Linked DNA regions of Lichenibacterium dinghuense. The protein of the gene in region 1 binds, or shares a complex with, the protein of each later gene. Links are inferred from orthologs where the notes say so. Each region holds a gene or a part of one and is shown in the gene's direction. Other genes may lie near its edges.

The links. Proteins that work in one complex are often made in the same cells at the same time.
Region 2: the proteins of hfq (region 1) and L7N97_RS12675 are in contact, whole or in part, in a crystal structure (PDB 3VU3), measured with the Escherichia coli proteins. The link is inferred for Lichenibacterium dinghuense from one-to-one orthologs.

Annotation. Positions count from the first base shown.
Region 1 is NZ_JAJLMN010000001.1:5,629,584-5,633,525, reverse strand. What follows is about bases 833-3,650. They hold hfq (RNA chaperone Hfq), read left to right. Parts: upstream 833-2,006; coding sequence 2,007-2,294; downstream 2,295-3,650. Other genes in these bases: hflX (GTPase HflX), read left to right, coding at 2,338-3,650; ntrX (nitrogen assimilation response regulator NtrX), read left to right, coding at 833-1,753. In the rest of the region: L7N97_RS27095 (sensor histidine kinase), read left to right, coding at 1-379; more of ntrX, read left to right, coding at 386-832; more of hflX, read left to right, coding at 3,651-3,711; mazG (nucleoside triphosphate pyrophosphohydrolase), read right to left, coding at 3,853-3,942. UniProt on the Escherichia coli protein: RNA chaperone that binds small regulatory RNA (sRNAs) and mRNAs to facilitate mRNA translational regulation in response to envelope stress, environmental stress and changes in metabolite concentrations.
Region 2 is NZ_JAJLMN010000001.1:2,617,391-2,621,411, reverse strand. What follows is about bases 278-3,174. They hold L7N97_RS12675 (catalase), read left to right. Parts: upstream 278-584; coding sequence 585-2,765; downstream 2,766-3,174. Outside these bases: L7N97_RS12670 (hypothetical protein), read left to right, coding at 3,252-3,476; ppa (inorganic diphosphatase), read left to right, coding at 3,488-4,021.

The DNA of each region.
Region 1 (3,942 bases):
CGCGACCGAGGGCGTGGCCGCCCACATGGCGACCCTGCCGCCCGAGGACCGGGAGCAGGGCCGGATCGCCGTGTCGCTCCACCGCGCGCCCGACGGGCAGGCCGTCATCGACGTGGTCGACAACGGCAAGGGCTTCCCGACCGAGAACCGCCAGCGCCTGCTGGAGCCCTATATGACCACGCGGGCCGAGGGCACCGGGCTCGGCCTCGCCATCGTGGCCAAGATCCTGGAAGATCACGGCGGCGGCATCGAACTGCTCGACGCGCCCGGCGGCCGCGGCGCCCGGGTGCGGATGCATTTCCCCATCGACGCGCCGGCCCGCGCCGACGCCACCACCGGCGTCGACGCGGCGCCGGGCCCCCTCACCGAGAAAGCCTGACCCGCCATGGCCACGGATATCCTCATCGTCGACGACGAAGCCGACATCCGCGACATCGTTTCCGGCATCCTGTCGGACGAGGGCCACGGCACGCGCGTCGCCAAGGACGCCGACGACGCCCTGGCCCTGCTCGCGGCGCGGCGGCCCCACCTGATGTTCCTGGACATCTGGCTGCAGGGCTCGCGTCTCGACGGGCTGCAGCTGCTGGAGATCATCAAGGAGCAGCACCCGACGCTGCCGGTGGTGATGATCTCGGGCCACGGCAACATCGAGACGGCCGTCTCCGCGATCAAGATGGGCGCCTACGACTTCATCGAGAAGCCCTTCAAGGCCGACCGGCTGGTTCTGGTGGCCGAGCGGGCGCTCGAAACGTCGCGGCTGAGGCGCGAGAACGTCGAGCTGAAGACGCGCTCGCTCACGACGGACCGCGTGGTGGGCCGCTCGACCAGCGCCAACCAGCTCCGCCAGGTGATCGACAAGGTCGGGCCGGCCAACTCCCGCGTGCTGATCGCGGGCGCGCCCGGCACCGGCAAGGAGCTGGCAGCCCGCATGGTGCACGCCGGGTCCAGCCGCGCGGCCTCCCCCTTCGTGGTCATCAACGCCGCCACCATGCTGCCCGAGGCCATGGAGACGGAGCTGTTCGGCGTCGAAGGGGCGGACGGGCGCGGCCGCAAGGTCGGCGCGCTGGAGGAGGCGCACGGCGGCACGCTCTTCATCGACGAGGTCGCGGACATGCCCCGCGAAACCCAGAGCCGCATCCTGCGCGTCCTGGTGGACCAGAACTTCCAGCGCGTCGGCGGCACGGCGCGCGTCCACGTCGACGTCCGCATCATCTCCTCGACCGCCCGCGACCTGCCGGCGCTGATCGCGGAGGGCCACTTCCGCGAGGACCTGTTCCACCGCCTCGCCGTGGTGCCGGTGCGGGTGCCGGCGCTGTCGGAGCGCCGCGACGACATCCCCGAGCTCGTCGCCTTCTTCATGGATCAGGTGTCGGCCAACACCGGGCTGCCCAAGCGCCGGATCGGGGCGGACGCCATGGCAGTGCTGCAGTCGCACGACTGGCCCGGCAACATCCGGCAGCTCCGCAACAACGTCGAGCGGCTGATGATCTTGGCGACCGGAGACCCCGAGGCCGAGATCACCGCCGACATGCTCCCCTCCGAGATCGGCGCGCTGGTGCCGGCGACGCCCAACGGGGCAGGGGGCGAGAAGCTGATGAGCCTGCCGCTGCGCGAAGCCCGCGAGGTGTTCGAGCGCGAGTACCTCGTCGCCCAGATCAGCCGCTTCGGCGGCAACATCTCGCGCACGGCCGAGTTCATCGGCATGGAGCGCTCGGCCCTGCATCGGAAGCTGAAGTCCCTCGCCATCGACTGATCCGGGGGACGCGAGGGAAATCCCGCTTGCGACTTCTGCTTGTTCCTGCCTCTAATGCGGCGGGATGCAGGCGGCCCGGCGACGGATCGGGCGGCCCGCGCGGCGCGCCCTCGGGGCGACGGGGCGCGGGCGCGACCTCACCCGCGGGAACGCCCGGACGACGCCTTGACGGGCCGAGGACGGATCCGTCGCGCGGGGGCGAGGCCGCGGCATCGAGACCGCGAACAAGCGGCGACGAGCAGTGGACAGGACCATGGCGGCTGAACGAACACAGAACCTGCAGGACACGTTCCTCAACTACGTGCGCAAGAACAAGGTCCCCCTCACCATCTTCCTGGTCAACGGGGTCAAGCTGCAGGGTGTGGTGACGTGGTTCGACAATTTCTGCGTCCTCCTGCGCCGGGACGGCCACTCGCAACTGGTCTACAAACACGCCATATCGACCGTGATGCCGGGACAGCCCATCCAGATGTTCGAGTCGCCCGAGGACGTGCCGGCCGCCGCGGCCGCCGCCGCCCCGGCCGCCGAACGCCTGCGGTGAGCGCGGTCCCCGGCGGCATCGGACGAGCCATCGGGACACGCGATTGAAGTCGAAACACGGGGACGACGGCACGGACGCCGTCGAGAAGACCGCCGCCGAGGCCACCCGCACGCTGGTGGTCGGGCCCTACCCGACCGGGCGGGGCTCTGCCGCGCGCGAGGCGCGCTCGCCCGAGGCGCGCATCGGCGAGGCCGTGGCGCTCGGCGACGCCATCGACCTCGACGTCCGCCGCGACGTCATCGTCAACCTCGGAGCCGTGCGGCCCTCGACCTACCTCGGCAAGGGCAAGGTCGAGGAACTCGCGGAGGTCTGCGAGGAACTGGAGATCGGTCTCGTGGTGATGGACTGCGCCCTGTCGCCGGTCCAGCAGCGCAACCTCGAGAAGGCGTTCGGCACCAAGGTGATCGACCGCACCGGCCTGATCCTGGAGATCTTCGGTCGGCGCGCGCGCACCAAGGAGGGGACGCTACAGGTGGAACTGGCCCACCTCGCCTACCAAAAGTCCCGCCTCGTGCGATCCTGGACACACCTGGAGCGCCAGCGCGGCGGCTTCGGCTTCCTCGGCGGGCCCGGCGAGACGCAGATCGAGACCGACCGCCGCCTGATCGAGGAGCGGATGGCGCGGATCGAGCGGGACCTCGACCACGTGAAGCAGACCCGCGCGACCAACCGGAAGACGCGCGTCGACGTGCCGTTCCCGACCGTGGCGCTGGTCGGCTACACCAACGCCGGCAAGTCCACGCTCTTCAATCGTCTGACCAAGGCCGCCGTGCTGGCCGACGACATGGTCTTCGCCACCCTGGACCCGACGCTGCGCGTCGTGCGGTTGCCGCACCGGGGCAAGGTGATCCTGTCCGACACGGTGGGCTTCATTTCCGATCTCCCGACCATGCTGGTCTCCGCCTTTCGGGCGACGCTGGAGGAGGTCGTGTCGGCCGACGTGATCCTGCACGTGCGCGACGTCGCCCACGAGGACACGCAGGCGCAGAGCGCCGACGTGCTGGCGATCCTGCGCGAGCTCGGCGTCGACGCCGAAGACCGCGAGCGCGTGGTCGAGGTGTGGAACAAGGCCGACCTGCTCGACGAGGACCGGCTCGCCGCGACGCTCGACGCTGCCGCGCACAAGCGTGCGGACGAGCGGCCCGCGGTGGTGTCGGCCCTGACGGGGCAGGGGGTCGACGACCTCCTCGCCACGGTGGAGCGTCGGCTCGCCACCCACGCGACCTCGCTCCACGTCGATCTCGACCCGAGCGACGGGCGCGGCCTGAACTGGCTCTACGAGACCACCGAGATCCTGGCCCGGCAGGACGGCGAGGACGGCACGATCCACCTCACGGTCCGCGTGGCGCCGGAGCGCATGGAGCGGGTGCAGAACCGCTTCCCTCAGGCCGAGCGCGTCCCGGCCGAGACGCACTGAGGCGGGTTGCCCAAGCCCGTCGGGGGCAGGGCGAAGCCCTCGAGGGCAGCTCTCGCGCCTCCTCCAAATACGACAGAGTGCGGACTACCGAGAATCCAGGCCGGAGCGGCGGCGCCGAAGGGCGCCCTGCCCTGGACCTGTTCAGGCCTGCCGTTCCAGCGCTTTCGCCTCGGTCCACAGCGCCTCCATGGCGTCGAGGTCGGCCTCCTGCAGGCTCGACCCGCGCGAGGC
Region 2 (4,021 bases), 3.0 Mb from region 1 along the record:
ACTTCCCCGTAATCCAGGATCTGCACGTTCCCGAGATCGAGTGGGTCGGACGACGCCTCGAACTCACGTCGTTGGCCCACCTCCCGAGCTCAAACGAGGGCCCCGCATTGGATTGCGCTTCGGTCGGGTCGATGAAGCCGTGGTCCGGACAAGCGGTGCCGCGGCTGGCCGGGAGATTCGTGGTGAGACCCGACGTGGTCGCCTTACGCCTCGGGGCTTCGACCTCCGGACCCGTGTCCGTGCCTCGGGAACGACCGCACTCGCCGATCCGACGACGATCGCAATCCGCGCGTTGCCGCCGGTCGAAGACCCGTTCGGGTTCCCGGCTCGAAGCCAACCGTCGGATCGCGCCGTTCCAAATGGGCGTCCGCAGAAACCCGGTCCGGAGGGAAGCCCCTGCCGAAGCCGGTAGGCTCCACGCACGGTCCGAACCTGCCACGGCCCGAGCCCGCCCGAGGGGGTCTGGACGGGCGGGGCTTGCGGCATCGAACGTGCCAGGGGATCCACGGCGCCTGGGACGTCAGGGAGCACCTTTCCCAGGCTTCGGCCGTTGTCGGCGTGTTTCTTCGATCTGGACTGATCCCATGACCCACGACACCGGCTACGCCCCTCCCCAGGGCGGCGGCGCGCACGACGCGTCCACGCACGCATCGACCGGGACGGCCAAGACCGAGGCGCTGAAGCGCGACACGATCGAGCCGCGCGAGGCCATGACCTCCAACCAGGGCCTGAAGATCTCGGACGACCAGAACTCCGAGAAGGCCGGCGTGCGCGGCGGCTCGCTGCTCGAGGACTTCCTCCTGCGCGAGAAGATCACCGCCTTCGACCACGAGCGCATCCCGGAGCGCGTGGTCCACGCCCGCGGCGCGGGCGCGCACGGCTACTTCGAATCCTACGAGGACCTCAGCGACATCACCATGGCGGCGCCCTTCGCGGCCAAGGGCAAGCGCACGCCGATCTTCACGCGCTTCTCGACGGTCGCGGGCTCGCGCGGTTCGGCCGACACGCCGCGCGACGTTCGCGGCTTCGCGGTGAAGTTCTACACCGAGGCCGGCGTGTGGGACCTCGTCGGCAACGACATACCGGTCTTCTTCATCAACGACGCGATCAAGTTCCCCGACCTGATCCACGCCGTGAAGCCCGAGCCGCACATCGAGATCCCGCAGGCGGCCTCGGCGCACGACACGTTCTGGGACTTCGCCTCGCTCTCCCCCGAGCTCTCCCACATGATCATGTGGGTGATGAGCGACCGCGGGCTGCCGCGCTCCTTCGCACACATGGAGGGCTTCGGCGTCCACACCTGGCGCCTCGTGGACGCCAAGGGCGGCAGCCGCTTCGTCAAGTTCCACTGGAAGCCCGTCAAGGGCGTGCATTCCCAGGTGTGGGACGAGGCGCAGAAGACGGCCGGCAAGGACCCGGACTACCAACGCCGCGAGATGTTCGAGTCGATCGAGCGCGGCGACTTCCTCGAATGGGAGCTCGGCCTGCAGATCGTCGAGGAGAAGGACGAGTTCGCCTTCGACTTCGACCTGCTCGACGACACCAAGCTGATCCCCGAGGAGCTCGTGCCCGTCCGCATCGTCGGCAGGATGGTGCTGAACCGCAATCCGGACAACTACTTCGCCGAAACCGAGCAGGTGGCCTTCTGCGTGAGCCACGTGGTGCCGGGCATCGACTTCACCAACGACCCGATGCTGCAGGGGCGCCTGCATTCCTACCTCGACACGCAGCTGCGCCGCGTCGGCCCGAACTTCGCCGAGCTGCCGATCAACCGGCCGCTGAACCCGGTGTCGAACGGGCGTCGCGACGGCTTCGCCCGCAACACGATCCACAAGGGCCGCGTGAGCTACTTCCCGAGCGCGCTCGGCGGCACCCACCCCATGCACCAGCCCGAGGCGGTCGACGCCTTCCGCTCCTACGCGGAGAAGGTCGACGGCCACAAGATCCGCGCCCGCTCGAAGAGCTTCACCGACTACTTCACCCAGGCGACGATGTTCTTCAACTCGCTGGCCGCGTGGGAGAAGAAGCACCTCATCGAGGGCATCGCCTTCGAGCTGAACCAGTGCGAGACCAAGGCGGTGCCGAAGGCCGTGATGGCGAACCTCCTCGTCAACATCCATCCCGACCTCGCGGCCGGCGTGGCGGAGCAGACGGGCCTCGACATCGAGGAGTGCAAGCGCGCCGCCCCGAAGCCCGTGGCGACCGCGGTCGCCGAGCCGAAGGAGATGCCGAGCGGCCGCCTCAAGGTTGACCGTTCGCCGGCGCTGTCGCAGGACAAGCCCGCGAAGGGCATCAAGGGCCGCAAGGTCGCGGTGCTGGCCGGGAACGGCGTCGACGGCGAGCAGCTCGGCGCGCTGCGCTCCGCGCTGGAGGCGCGGGGCGCGGTGATCGAGGTGATCGCGGCGCACGGCGGCACGATCACCTGCTCGCTCGGCAAGAGCGTCAAGGTGGACCGGCCGGCGGTCAACGCGCCCTCGGTGATCTACGACGCCGTGGCGGTGCCGGGCGGCGCGTCGGCCGGGGTGCTGGCCAAGACCGGGCTCGCGCTCGCCTTCGTGGCCGAAGCCTTCAAGCACGGCAAGCCGCTCGCCTTCATGGGCGAGGGCGCGGCGCTGATCGCCAAGGCGCACCTGCCGGTGCCGGCCGCGGGCGCCCCCGAGCAGGGCGTGACGGCGGGCTCGGCCGCGGAGGCTGTGGACGCGCTGGTCAAGGGCCTGGAGAAGCACCGCTACCACGACCGCGACATCGAGGCCGTGGCGGCCTGAACGTCAGCGCAGGGTGTCCGGAGGATCGGACCGGAGTCGCCGAAGGGTGCGTCGCCCCTGCGACACGGCCTCCGGCGACATGCGGGAGGCATCGTTCTCGACGGATGGGCGACATCCGGCGCCGAACGTCGTTCCGAGCGAGGCGTGGTGAGCCTTCTCCGGCTTGGTCGCCCGCCCAGGCCCCAGGGGAACGGCTGAGCCGGCGCACGAAACAGCACATGGGGCCGCGGAACCTCGGCCCGGGTCGCGTCCTTGATCCCTGGGACATGCGCATGGTCTCGACGGGGCGACCTCGCGCACGATCCCGTCGATTTCCCGGACGATGGTACGTCGGGGGTCTTGCCTTCGAACGCGGACTTCCCTAGAAATAGGCAACCGGGATGGAGTTCCCGTTCAACCGCCATTTTGGCTGATGACTCCTGCTTTAGCCCTCCATCGGGCTAGCGGAGGCTCGCCGTGCGGTGTTTACCTGAAAATATTCAGCTCATGATCGCCGACCCGATCGTGCGCATGCTGATGGTCGCGGATCGCGTCGACGAAGGCGAATTGCGTTCGATCCTGACGCGCGCACGCGAGCGGGTCCCCCCGTCGGAAGACCTCATGGATGCCCCAGCGCCGGGCGCCTCGATCGAAGTGTCTCCGAACTTCTCTCCCTTGCCGCTGGGCTGGGCCTCCTTCGGGGCCCCCTTCGGCTGCCCCTCGCACGCTTGACGGAGGGGATCATGAACATCGACCTGATACCGATCGGACGGGATGCGCCGGAGGAGTTCAACGCGGTCATCGAGGTCCCGGTCGGGGGCGAGCCGGTCAAATACGAGTTCGACAAGGCGACCGGCGCCCTTTTCGTCGACAGATTCCTGCAAACCGCGATGCGGTGTCCCGGCAACTACGGCTTCATCCCGCGCACGCTGTCGGAGGACGGCGATCCATGTGACGTCCTGGTGCTCGGGGATCATCCGGTGATGCCGGGTGCGGTCGTGGCCGTGCGACCGATCGGGGTGCTCCGAATGAGCGACGAGAACGGCCCCGACGAGAAGGTCGTCGCCGTGCCGGCCACACGGGTGACGCGTGATTTCGAGCGCATCGCCTCCATCGACGACCTTCCGGTCTCGCTCTGCGAACGGATCGAGCACTACTTCGCCCACTACAAGGATCTCGAAGCAGGCAAGTGGGTCACGCTCGGGGGGTGGGAGGGACCGGACGCGGCTCGATCCATGGTCCGGGCGGCCATCGATCGGCACGGTGCATCGGCGAAC